3 linked regions of the Heyndrickxia acidicola genome follow. The protein of the gene in region 2 interacts with the protein of the main gene of each other region in a pairwise test. Links are inferred from orthologs where the notes say so. Each region holds a gene or a part of one and is shown on either strand. Other genes may lie near its edges. The genes, in order: A5N88_RS13060, groL and grpE.

What was found.
Region 1: the proteins of groL (region 2) and A5N88_RS13060 interact in binary tests that used the Escherichia coli proteins (3 or more experiments, as listed by UniProt). The link is inferred for Heyndrickxia acidicola from one-to-one orthologs.
Region 3: the proteins of groL (region 2) and grpE interact in binary tests that used the Escherichia coli proteins (3 or more experiments, as listed by UniProt). The link is inferred for Heyndrickxia acidicola from one-to-one orthologs.

The regions. Positions count from the first base shown.
Region 1 is NZ_KV440953.1:2,780,014-2,784,219, forward strand. Bases 576-3,472 are described here. They hold A5N88_RS13060 (extracellular solute-binding protein), read right to left. Parts: upstream 2,707-3,472; coding sequence 1,444-2,706; downstream 576-1,443. Other genes in these bases: A5N88_RS13055 (carbohydrate ABC transporter permease), read right to left, coding at 576-1,310; A5N88_RS13065 (glycoside hydrolase family 13 protein), read left to right, coding at 2,976-3,472. In the rest of the region: A5N88_RS13050 (sugar ABC transporter permease), read right to left, coding at 1-16; more of A5N88_RS13055, read right to left, coding at 18-575; more of A5N88_RS13065, read left to right, coding at 3,473-4,206. UniProt on the Escherichia coli protein: Part of the ABC transporter complex MalEFGK involved in maltose/maltodextrin import. Binds maltose and higher maltodextrins such as maltotriose.
Region 2 is NZ_KV440953.1:3,046,200-3,050,480, forward strand. Bases 910-3,881 are described here. They hold groL (chaperonin GroEL), read right to left. Parts: upstream 3,227-3,881; coding sequence 1,592-3,226; downstream 910-1,591. Other genes in these bases: A5N88_RS14190 (O-antigen ligase family protein), read left to right, coding at 910-1,257; groES (co-chaperone GroES), read right to left, coding at 3,285-3,569. In the rest of the region: more of A5N88_RS14190, read left to right, coding at 208-909; A5N88_RS14205 (CPBP family intramembrane glutamic endopeptidase), read left to right, coding at 4,091-4,281.
Region 3 is NZ_KV440953.1:286,180-290,218, reverse strand. What follows is about bases 1-2,730. They hold grpE (nucleotide exchange factor GrpE), read right to left. Parts: upstream 1,793-2,730; coding sequence 1,208-1,792; downstream 1-1,207. Other genes in these bases: hrcA (heat-inducible transcriptional repressor HrcA), read right to left, coding at 1,933-2,730; dnaK (molecular chaperone DnaK), read right to left, coding at 1-1,168. In the rest of the region: more of hrcA, read right to left, coding at 2,731-2,961; A5N88_RS24625 (hypothetical protein), read right to left, coding at 3,059-3,220; A5N88_RS26035 (hypothetical protein), read right to left, coding at 3,276-3,407; radical SAM family heme chaperone HemW, read right to left, coding at 3,498-4,039. UniProt on the Escherichia coli protein: Participates actively in the response to hyperosmotic and heat shock by preventing the aggregation of stress-denatured proteins, in association with DnaK and GrpE. It is the nucleotide exchange factor for DnaK and may function as a thermosensor.

The sequences.
Region 1 (4,206 bases), 270 kb from region 2 along the record:
GTCTTTTCATATCCATATTACATCATATCCTCTTCTTGGAATGATTTCGTTCTTCTAAACTGCCAAAGTGCTACACCTACAACGATAATCGATAAAAGAAGTGTAAGTGTTGCTGCTTTTGAATATTCAGCAGAGTTCATTGTCAGCTGGTATATCCAGGAGATTAAAATATCTGTGCCTCCAGCGTTCTGGCCGGATACAGCAGGACCGCCGCCGTTAAACAAGTAAATAATACTGAAGTTATTAAAATTAAATGTGTATTGAGTAATTAAAACAGGCGCTGTTGCAATTAAGACCAGCGGCAATGTAATGTTTCTAAACTGTTGAAACCTGGATGCACCATCCACTGTAGCTGCTTCATAAAGCTCTCCAGGAATTGATTGAAGCACCCCTGTTGTCATTGCAAAAATGAACGGGAATCCCAGCCAGCTTTGAATCAGTATCAATGCAACCTTTGTATAAAAAGGATTTGTCATCCATGGAAGACCATGAATACCAAAGAATGCAAGTATATTTTCGTTAATGGTTCCAAACGACTCATTAAACATGCCGGCGAATACCAGAATAGAAACGAATGAAGGAACGGCCCATGGCAGGATGAAAATTGTACGGATGATGGCTTTTCCTTTAATATCCTTTTGGTTTACAACGATAGCAAGAAAAATGCCCAAAGCAACCTGGCATGTTGTAGCAACAAAAGTCCAAACAATTGTCCAAGCTAAAACAGAGAAGAAGGTTTGGCGCCAGATATCCACTGTAAAAATGGAAGTAAAGTTATTAAGGCCAACCCATTTAAATAGATTTGCAGGCGGTGAGTGGTATAAATCATAATTTGTAAAAGCAAGAAGGATAACGAAAATAAGCGGGAAAATAACCACAAATACGAGAAGCAAGAATCCTGGTGACATGATTAAATAAGGGAAACCGCTTTGCGTAAGATTATGATATTGTTCCTTTAATGAGGAAACCGGTTCATTCAGGTCGCGTTTCAAGCCTGTTTTATAGGCATCCCGCAGATTGAAGGAATAAAATCCGAGGCCGAATAAAATAACAATCACTGCAAGAATTCCTTCTACTAATAAGTAAACTGAGTTATCCCGGGGTAATTCGGTTCCCAAAGTCACGAGACCCCATAGACCCATGTTCAGCAGATTGCCAAAGACATAGATGAACGCTGCGCTTAATACTAGAAAAGCAATTCCTTTAAATATCTGTTTATTATAAAGCTGGCCTAAGCCTGGAATAATGGATAGAATAAGTGCTTTTTTACGATGGCTGGTTGAGTAGGATAGTGGTGCTGTCTCAAGCATCCTAAGCCGCCCCTTTCTTGATTGCATATAGTAAGCTCAAAGGCTTTATGAAGAAAAAAACATTTCTTCCTCATAAAGCCTTTGAACTATTTTAGAAGCAGCAGCATCTCTTAGATACTGCTGCTTCATTAGATTACTTCGTAGACTTAATTTGATCTTTAATTTGTTTAACAGCGTTATCTAGAGCTGTTTTAGCATCCGCTTTGCCAGTTACAACTGTTTGCAATGCATTACCCATTGGAGTCCAAACTTGTGCAGTTTCAGGGATATTTGGCATTGGTTCAGCATATTGTGATTGTTCTGCTACAGCTTTTGCACCTTCGTTATCTTTAATAACAGGATCATTTAAAAGAGCAACGTTTGGTGGAACCTCTTGTGTTTGTGTGAAGCGATATTTAGCATTTTCATCAGATGTCATGAAGTCAACAAGCTTTGTAGCCCATTCTTGGTTCTTAGAGAATGCAGATACATGCCATCCTTTAACACCCATGAATGTTTTAATGTGTTGTCCATTAAGCGTAGGCATAGCTGTCATGCCAATTTTGATTCCTGCAGATGTGTATGGCTGGAATGCCCAAGGACCGTTCATAACGGAAGCTACTTTACCTTGTGTGAAAAGTCCATCGACAGTAGATCCACCGTTAGCACCAATGATTCCTCTAGGGAATAAGCCTTCTTTATACCATTTAGCCATGTAATTAGCACCTTGAATAGCTCCGGCATTATTTAAGCCAAGGTCATTCGGGTCAAGCGTGCCATTGTTGTTTTTGAATACATATGAACCCATGCTGGCCATGATTCCATGTGCAAAGTAGTAGTTGTCAAAAAGAGCAAGGAAACCGTAATTTCCGTTTTTGGTAAAGCCTTTAGAGAAGTTATACAGATCCTCCATTGTTTTAGGAGGCGTCTTCATTAGATCTTTGTTATAAACAAATACCGGTGTTTCCGTTGACTTAGGAAGGCCGTATAGCTTTCCTTTATAAGTTTCTGCAGCAATAGATGATTTAGAGAATCTATTTACTACACTTTGATCTACGTTAAGCGGAGCAATTAGCCCTTCTGTAACGACTTGGCCGATTTGGTCATGAGGAAGAGTTACGATATCCGGACCTTTTCCTGCAGGACCGTCTAAACGCAATTGCTGACCCATTTTCGTTGCCATTTCAACTTCTTTGTATTCAACTGTAATGCCGTACTTCTTTTTGAAATCTGCTGCTACTTTTTGAAGCCAGCCTGATTTTTTTTGATCTTCCCAGACTACTAATTTAGCAGGTTTAGAAGCAGTAGTGCCTTTTGAGCTAGTATTATTGCTGCTTGAGTTATTTGTTGGTCCACATGCAGCAAGAGCACCGGCTATCACAACAGCCATCGCAAAAACCGATAGTGTCTTTTTCATTTTTCCCCCACCTTTTAAATAATAATAGAATTTCGCAGCGCTTAACCGCTTACATAAAAGAACGCTTACATTTGTGAAAACGATTGCGCAACTAGAGTTAATTATAAATGGTTTATAGGAATTTACAACTACTTTTTTTAAAAAATTTACAAAAATTATTTTCAGATGTTTTTTTGCAAACCCTTTCATATTTAAATTATTTTATTGACTTTCAAAATATACTCAAATACTCTTAAAATAATCATGATTTTGGAAGGAGAATGACGAGTTTGTTAAAAGAGGCAATTTATCATAGACCTAAAGACAATTATGCATACGTTTGCACAAATGGAGAGCTTCACATTCAAATTCGCACTCAAAAAGGAGATATTAAGAAAGTCAGCCTTATCCATGGGGATCCATATAATTGGGTAGACGGAAAATGGATAACGGCTGAAGCTTCCATGAAGAAAAGCGGCAGTGATCAGCTGTTTGATTACTGGTTCATTTCTTTGAAGCCTCCTTTCAAGCGCCTTAGGTACGGCTTCATTTTAGATGATGGTGCAGAATCAGCTGTATATACAGAAAAAGGCTATTACACGGAAGCACCAGTAGATGATACAGCTTATTACTTCTGTTTTCCTTTTATGAATGATGCTGATATCTTTCGGGCTCCTGACTGGGTAAAAAATACGGTATGGTATCAAATATTTCCTGAAAGGTTTGCCAATGGCAATAAAGACAACGACCCTGACGGCGCTTTGCCTTGGGGAAGCGAGGAACCAGCGCCCAACAATTTCTTTGGCGGAGATATGGAGGGCGTCATTGACCATATTGATTACCTAAAAGAATTAGGCATCAGCGGTATTTACTTTACTCCTATATTCAAGGCGTATTCAAATCATAAATACGATACGATTGATTATATGGAAATCGATCCCCAATTCGGAAGTAAAGAAACCTTAAAAAAACTCATCGAGGTCTGCCACCAAAACGGCATAAAGGTGATGCTTGATGCCGTCTTTAATCATAGCGGCTTTTATTTCCCTCAGTTCCAGGATGTTTTAAAGAACGGAGAGAAGTCAGTCTATAAAAATTGGTTCCATATTCATGAGTTTCCGCTTGTTACTGAGCCAAGACCAAATTACGATACCTTTGCCTTCACTCCTTTTATGCCAAAATTAAATACCGAAAATCCAGATGTCCGTGAGTATTTATTAGAGGTAGGACGTTATTGGGTAAGAGAATTTAATATCGACGGCTGGCGTTTGGATGTAGCAAACGAAGTGGACCATGCCTTCTGGCGTGATTTCCGTAAAGAAGTAAAGGCGATTAAGCCTGACCTGTATATCCTGGGTGAAATCTGGCATGATTCAATGCCGTGGCTGCGGGGCGATCAATTTGATGCAGTGATGAATTACCCTTTTACAACAAATATCATAAATCTATTTGCAAAACGCACAATTGGGGTAAAGGAATTCATTGAAAATATGAGCCATGTCATTCACATGTATCCAAAAA
Region 2 (4,281 bases):
AAATATATTATACATTTTTTCAAAAGAGAATTGCTGCTAAGCAGTTTGGTTCTGTGCTTTATATTACCTCCTGTAGGGCTTTTCCTATTATTTATGATAGGGATCAAATCTTTTTATAAAAATTCCAGGGAAAAGACGTACAAGCTTTTTACTATTGATTTTTTCTTTTTTCTTTGTATGTTTATTGCTTCTATCGGTGCTTCGATTGTGCTGAAGAATATATCATATATACTCGTAAGTATCATGATTATCGGATATTGGGGCCTCTATGTAAAAACTCTTTCAAAAGAATCTAAGGTTTCTTTCAAACAATATCGCTGGCTAATCATCTTTGGCGGGCTGTACAGCTGTTTTATTGGATGGGCTACAAAATGGATACATTTTTCTAATTTTGCAGGGATGCTGACTGGTACTGTTTTATTTGGTGATACAGCTACACAAGACAATACACGACTTACCGGTTGTTTTTATAATCCGAATTTCAATATGTATCTGCTGTTACTTTCTTTAGCTTTTTTACTTGCGGAAACGTTGATTGCTATACGAAAAAAACAATCATTATCGATTATTTGGCATCTTCCCATTTTATTTATTCTTTCTTTCGGGATTTTCGATACAGGATCACGTTCCGGATTTGCAGTCATGTGCCTTCTATATATGCTCTTTTTAATAAGGCTGAATAAAACTGCTTTTATGATGATTGCGATTGTATCACTGCTCCAATTTAAGCGGCTGTTTAACTTGATGCCGAGAAGTGCATTAGTGGATCACTCAATGAATAACAGAAAACAAATATGGGAATTCAGCTTTAAATTATGGAAGCTTCACCCGGTTTTCGGAACGACTCCACTGGGATTCCAGCAAGAATTTACGAAGCTATTGCAGCTTACGTATAAAAAGATTCCGCACTCACTCTCAGATATTCCGCATTCGCACGATATGTATTTGGGGGCTATAACGGAATATGGAATTGTAGGCGGTGTACCATTTTTCCTTCTTTTAATCGTAAACTTTTACAAATACCTATTATTATTTATCCGTAAAATAAAACCATTAGATGAGTATTTTATGTTTGCATTACCGGTATGTATTTTAACTGGCATTTTTGATGAACCTTTATTTTCTCCTCAAATTGCTCTAATATCGATTTTCCTGTTTTCATTCTGGAGAAGTTATACCGATAAAAAATCAATTATACGATTTAAGATACAGAATCAATTGAATGGTTCTGGTAAATATTTGAAGAAAGCCATTTGAAGGTTTTTGTCAACTAAATAGAGAACCTAAAGAACATCCAGCGTTCCCATATTCTCCGGGGAGCACTGGATGTTCTTTTTTATTATACGGAAGCCGCCTGATAGCACGAATAAGACCGTGGATTTTTCATATGGTTTTTAAAGCTTCTTATGTTGATAACTGCTCGTTTTCCATCTCATTTTACAGTAAAGAACAACAGCGTCCTTTAACGAAGCTCTAATATACATTCTTCTTTTATCATCAAAAAAGAGGCCTATCATTCATAAAAATGATAGGCCTCTACGAACATACCTGCTTTTATTTTCACCTAAAACCTGTAGGCCTCAGGGAAGAATTACATCATTCCACCCATGCCGCCCATTCCGCCCATGCCGCTCATATCAGGCATGCCGCCGTTTTCTTCAGGTTTGTCAGCTACAACTGCTTCAGTTGTTAATAGCATCGCTGCTACTGAGGCTGCATTTTGAAGTGCAGAACGAGAAACCTTAGTAGGATCCACGATACCAGCTTCGATCATGTTTACCCACTCGCCGTTAGCTGCATTGAAACCAACGCCTGCTTCTTCTTTCTTAAGACGATCTACGATAACAGATCCTTCAAGACCAGCGTTGTGTGCAATTTGGCGCACAGGCTCTTCTAATGAACGAAGTACGATGTTAATACCAGTTTGCACATCGCCCTCTGCAGCAATGGAAGCAACTTTGTTATAAACGTTAACAAAAGCAGTTCCTCCGCCGGAAACGATACCTTCTTCAACAGCTGCACGTGTTGAGTTTAAAGCATCTTCAATGCGAAGCTTGCGCTCTTTTAATTCTGTTTCAGTTGCAGCACCTACTTTTATCACTGCAACGCCGCCTGCAAGCTTAGCAAGACGCTCTTGTAATTTTTCACGGTCAAATTCAGAAGTAGTTTCTTCTAATTGAACACGGATTTGGTTTACGCGGGCTGAAATGTTTGCAGAATCTCCAGCACCTTCAACAATCGTTGTGTTTTCTTTCGTAACAACTACTTTAGCTGCACGGCCTAAAGAATCGATTGTAGCGGATTTAAGATCAAGTCCTAATTCTTCAGTAATTACTTCACCGCCAGTTAGAACAGCGATGTCTTCAAGCATAGCTTTACGGCGGTCACCGAATCCAGGAGCTTTAACTGCTACAGCATTGAATGTTCCGCGAAGCTTGTTCACAACTAGAGTTGCAAGTGCTTCACCTTCAACATCTTCTGCAATCAAAAGCAATGGCTTGCCTTGTTGAACGACTTGCTCAAGTACAGGCAGGATTTCTTGAATGCTTGAGATCTTTTTGTCTGTAATTAAGATATAAGGGTTATCAAGAACCGCTTCCATCTTATCAGAATCTGTCACCATGTATGGAGAAGCATAGCCGCGGTCAAATTGCATACCTTCTACTACATCAAGTTCTGTAGAGAAGCCTTTTGATTCTTCAATTGTAATAACGCCGTCGTTGCCAACACGTTCCATCGCTTCTGCAATCAGTTGGCCAACTTCTTCATCAGCAGCTGAGATTGCAGCAACCTGTGCAATTGATTCTTTGTTTTCGATTGGCTTAGAGATTGCTTTAAGCTCTTCAACAGCAGTTGTTACAGCTTTTTCAATCCCTTTACGGATGCCGACAGGGTTTGCGCCAGCTGTTACGTTTTTCAAGCCTTCACGAATCATTGCTTGGGCAAGAACAGTTGCAGTTGTTGTTCCGTCACCGGCAACATCATTTGTTTTGCTTGCTACTTCAGATACTAATTTAGCACCCATGTTTTCAAATGCATCTTCTAATTCGATTTCTTTAGCAATCGTTACACCATCATTTGTGATAAGCGGAGAACCGAATTTTTTCTCAAGAACGACGTTACGTCCTTTAGGTCCTAATGTTACTTTTACTGCATCTGCCAATTTATCTACACCGCGAAGCATCGCACGACGAGCTTCTTCGCTGAATTTAATTTCTTTTGCCATTTTAACTTTACCTCCTCGTAATTCTAATGATTTAGTTATGCTTTATAAACAAACCAGATTAGCCTAGTACAGCTAAAATGTCACTTTCACGAAGGATTAAGTATTCTGTGCCTTGGTATTTCACTTCTGTACCAGCATATTTAGAGAAGATGATTCGATCGCCTTCAGATACCTCCAGCGCAACACGCTCACCGCTATCTAAAACACGTCCAGTACCTACAGCCACTACTTTGCCTTCTTGTGGTTTTTCTTTTGCAGAGTCAGGCAGAACAATACCGCTAGCAGTTTTTTCTTCTGATTCTACTAATTCAATTACGACGCGATCACCTAGTGGTTTTAACAAGTGAAACAACCTCCTCAAAAATAGTATGTAAATTTTCTTTATTAGCACTCGACATCTCTGAGTGCTAACACAATTATTATAATAATTAATTCACTCACATTTTGCAAGTCTGTAAACCTAAATTTTTTAATAATTTTACAAAAGACTGTTTTCGCATAGATTGGTGCTTTATGTACAAAGAAACTTTCCGTATGCGGACTATCTTCGCGGCATCTTTTCGAAGGTTATTCAAAAGCATTAATACTGAATTTGGATTTTCAATCATTTTTGTGTCAAATAGTAACATAGTTTACGAAAAGAACCTTACGAAAACACAGGCACCATCAAAGTTTATGTATCCTTTTTATCCTTATACATATCAGCAATACATTTCTCATAAAATATAACGGAGTTTTGCGCCAGCCTTCTCATTTGAATAGATTGCTGTACAATAGTAGAATGGACAGTGTTCTGGTTTTTACATGAGATCCGAATGAACTCTTTTCCATATACATTACAAGCTACAGGAAAGGATACATGACGTGAAAAAAGAGTACATTTATATTTTAATCACATATATTGTTATGCAGCTTTCAGGCATTATCGGAATACCGGTTGTTGCCGCTTTAGGAATCTATGTTTTTCATGAATCAAAAGCACAAATGGCACATATCGCCCTTCCCAGCTGGATTGTCATTAGTTTTATTGCCGCATTGATTATTATTCTTCCTCT
Region 3 (4,039 bases), 2.8 Mb from region 2 along the record:
TTGGAATTGTTGTATTGCGTTCAATAAGCTTTGTTGCAACTCCGCCCATTGTTTCAATTCCTAAAGAAAGTGGTGTTACGTCCAGAAGAACAACATCTTTCACATCACCAGTCAACACACCGCCCTGGATTGCAGCACCCATTGCCACAACTTCATCAGGGTTTACACCTTTGTGCGGCTCTTTGCCAAGTGCTTTACGGATGGCTTCCTGAACAGCAGGGATACGTGTAGAACCCCCAACAAGGATAACTTTATCTATTTCATTAGCTGATAAGCCTGCATCCTTTAATGCCTGGCGTGTCGGCCCCATTGTACGCTCAACAAGTTCTGCAGAAAGTTCTTCAAATTTCGCACGGGAAAGAGTTACTTCTAAATGAAGCGGACCTGCTTCTCCTGCTGTAATGAATGGCAGTGAAACTTGTGTTGAAGTAACACCGGAAAGATCCTTTTTCGCCTTTTCTGCTGCATCCTTTAAGCGCTGTAATGCCATTTTATCTTTTGAAAGGTCAATGCCATTTTCTTTTTTAAACTCCTGTACTAAATAATCAATAATAACCTGGTCAAAGTCGTCACCGCCAAGTTTATTGTCACCAGCAGTAGCGCGAACTTCGAATACGCCGTCTCCCAATTCAAGGATAGATACGTCAAATGTACCGCCGCCAAGGTCATAAACAAGAATGGTTTGGTCTTCATCCATTTTATCAAGACCGTATGCTAATGCTGCTGCAGTAGGCTCATTGATAATACGTTCAACTTCCAAACCGGCAATACGTCCGGCATCTTTAGTAGCCTGGCGCTGTGAATCATTGAAGTAAGCTGGAACTGTAATAACAGCTTTTTCAACTGTTTCTCCAAGGTAGTCTTCTGCAAAAGACTTTAGATACTGAAGGATCATTGCAGAAATTTCCTGTGGAGTATAATCTTTTCCCTCAACAGTAGTTTTATGGTCTGTACCCATATAACGTTTAATAGAAATGATAGTGTTAGGATTTGTAATTGCCTGACGTTTTGCTACCTCACCAACCTGGCGCTCGCCATTTTTAAACGCAACAACAGAAGGTGTTGTTCTGTTGCCTTCTGGATTTGGAATAACTTTTGGCTCTCCGCCTTCCAGAACAGATACACATGAGTTTGTTGTACCTAAGTCAATCCCGATAATTTTGCTCATGTTCAATTGCCTCCCTTACGAATATGTAGTTTTCTAGAATTATTGATTTACCTTCACCATGGAAGGACGAATGACGCGGTCTTTCAGAATGTAGCCTTTTTGGAATTCTTCCACTACTACATTTGATCCATAGCTCTCATCCTCAACCTGCATAATGGCCTGGTGATAATAAGGATCAAATTCTTTTCCCACTGACTCAATTATTTCAATGCCTTCTTGTTTAAGAGCTTCCTGAATGCTTTTATAAACCATTTCTACTCCCTGGAGCAATTGTTTTGTCTGCTCGTTATCAGGAGTAATCTGCATGGCACGCTCAAAATTATCAATGGCTGGTAAAAGATTTGTAATTAAGGCTTGTGCTCTATATTTTTCACTCGCTTCACGGTCCAATTGCATCCGGCGGCGGAAATTGTCAAAATCAGCACGAAGACGTATATAGCGGTCTTCACTCTCATCAAGCTTAGCCTGTAATTCAGCCAATTGCTCAGATTGCTTTATATCATCAGCAGCCTCTGTTTCAGCTTCAGGTGTCCCTTCAGCAAAAATAGCCTCTGCCGCTTCTTTTTCTTCAGTTTCCTGATGAATGGTTTCTTGATCTTCCATTTGTTTTTGCTCATCTGCCATTGTTTTCACCCCCTTTAAAGGAATCATTCAGCTCTGTTTTTAAAGTTCATGTGTTTGTGCATGGGAAAACACTAGAAACCATTAATTGCTGCACAATGGTTTCCAGTATTAATTTTCTATACTCAATATGTCCACAATGTTTAGCCTTGATACAATCTTGTCAAAGCTCTGGACATATCATGACTTAAAAAATCAACAATGCTGATAACCCGTGAATATTCCATTCTAATCGGTCCCAGTAAGGCAATTGTGCCTACAGGTTCTTGTCCGATGGAATAGGTCGCAGTAATGATACTGCAGTCTTCCATCTCAGACAATTGATTTTCTTTTCCAATTTTAACATGAATGCCTGCAGGAGTATGCTTAAATAACTCATAAACTCCTTTTTCCCCTTCAATCATTTCCATTAAAGAGCGAATCTTGTGAATATCATTGAATTCAGGCTGGTTTAAAATATTGCTTTTTCCGCCAAAGAAAATCTTTTCGTGCTGATGGACGTTCAATGCATCAGAGAAAGAATGAAGCATTGCATCATAATTCTCAATATGAGCCCTCAGGATTTGAACAACTTCTTTATAGATTTTATCTCGCAGCTCATTAATAGGGACATCAGCCAGCTTTGCATTTAATATATTCACCAGCTTTTCCAAGTCTCCTAAATTAAAGCCGTGCGGAAGAGTAAACATCCGGTTCTCTACGTGACCGGTGTCCGTAATGATGATGGCCACCGCTGTTTCCTGATTTAAAGGAACAATTTGCAGCCTTTTTAATTTATTTTCTTTTACTGCAGGCCCTAATAGGATAGCAGTATAATTCGTTAATTCCGATAAAATTTGCGCTGATTTTTGCACCAGCTTTTCCATTTCATAAATCCGGTCAATGAAAATAGAATGAATTTGTGAAATGATTTGCTTGTCGAGCTTTTGCGGAGATAAAATGTTATCGACATAATATCTGTACCCTTTCTCAGAAGGTATTCTTCCTGAGGAAGTATGAGTCTTTTCAATAAAACCCATATCCTCCAAATCCGCCATTTCATTTCGTATGGTAGCAGAGCTGAAGGAAATTTCATCTTTTTTAGAAAGGGTCCTGGAGCCGACAGGTTGCGCAGATCGGATAAAATCGTCAATGATTACCTTCAATACAAGAAGCTGGCGATCTGTTAACAACGTTCATCACCTCTGTTAGCACTCATCAAAGCCGAGTGCTAATGATACTAATAAATTATCAAAATCGGCTGTTGATGTCAATGATTTTACATATGAATTAGCCAATTCCATAATCAATGACTCTGTTCATCATACCAGTTGATGTCTGCTGCAGGCACGCTTTCCACAGGCGGTCTGAAAGCTTCCCTGCAGCCTGCTCCTGCGGGGTCTCCCCTTTACCGGTTTTTCCCGCAGGAGTCTCGAACATTCGCTCAATCAATTTCGCCTTTACATCAACACAGGAATTTACTGTGACACTGTTTGCGCTCTTTCCTTCATGTTGGTTGATTTACACTGTATGCACTCGCTTTCCGCAGGCTGCAGGAAGCCTCCTCGTCACACGCTCCTACCGTCCCCTCAAATCCACATAGGATTACATTAATCTTATACAGAGACACGATGCTCATTATGTCTTCTCCCATTATGAAAAGGTCATAATTATTAGTAGTGGCCGGCTTGATGCTTTGAACCCGCAATAAAGTTATTTTAAGAGAAGCCTAAACAATTAAAAAGGCTTCAAACACTTCATTTCCCAGAAAACGGCCTTTTTTTGACAATCGCACTCGATCTCCACTAATTTCAATTAATCCCCTGCCATTCAGATCTTGAATCGGGTTGTTAAAAATGGTAATAAGCTGCTCATTAAATTTTTCTTTGAAACGGGTCATGCTGACACCTTCATTTTTTCTCAGGCCAAGAAACAGCTCTTCTTCCATTTTTTCTTTTTTGGTCAAAAGATGCTCTTCTTGAACCGGAAGCTCCCAGTTCTTCAACGGATCCATGTATTTTTTCAACGGGCCGTAGTTTGATCCCCTTACACCATTAATATAGCCATGGGCGCCTGCTCCAAAACCGAAATATTCCTCATTATTCCAATACACCAAATTATGCCGACTTTCAAACCCAGGCTTGGCAAAATTACTAATTTCGTATTGATGATAACCAGCTTTCTCCATTTCGTTCATTAGAAGACTGTACATATTGGCCTCTGAATCTTCCGTTGGCAAAGATAGTTTTCCTTTTCTTTGCAAATTAAAGA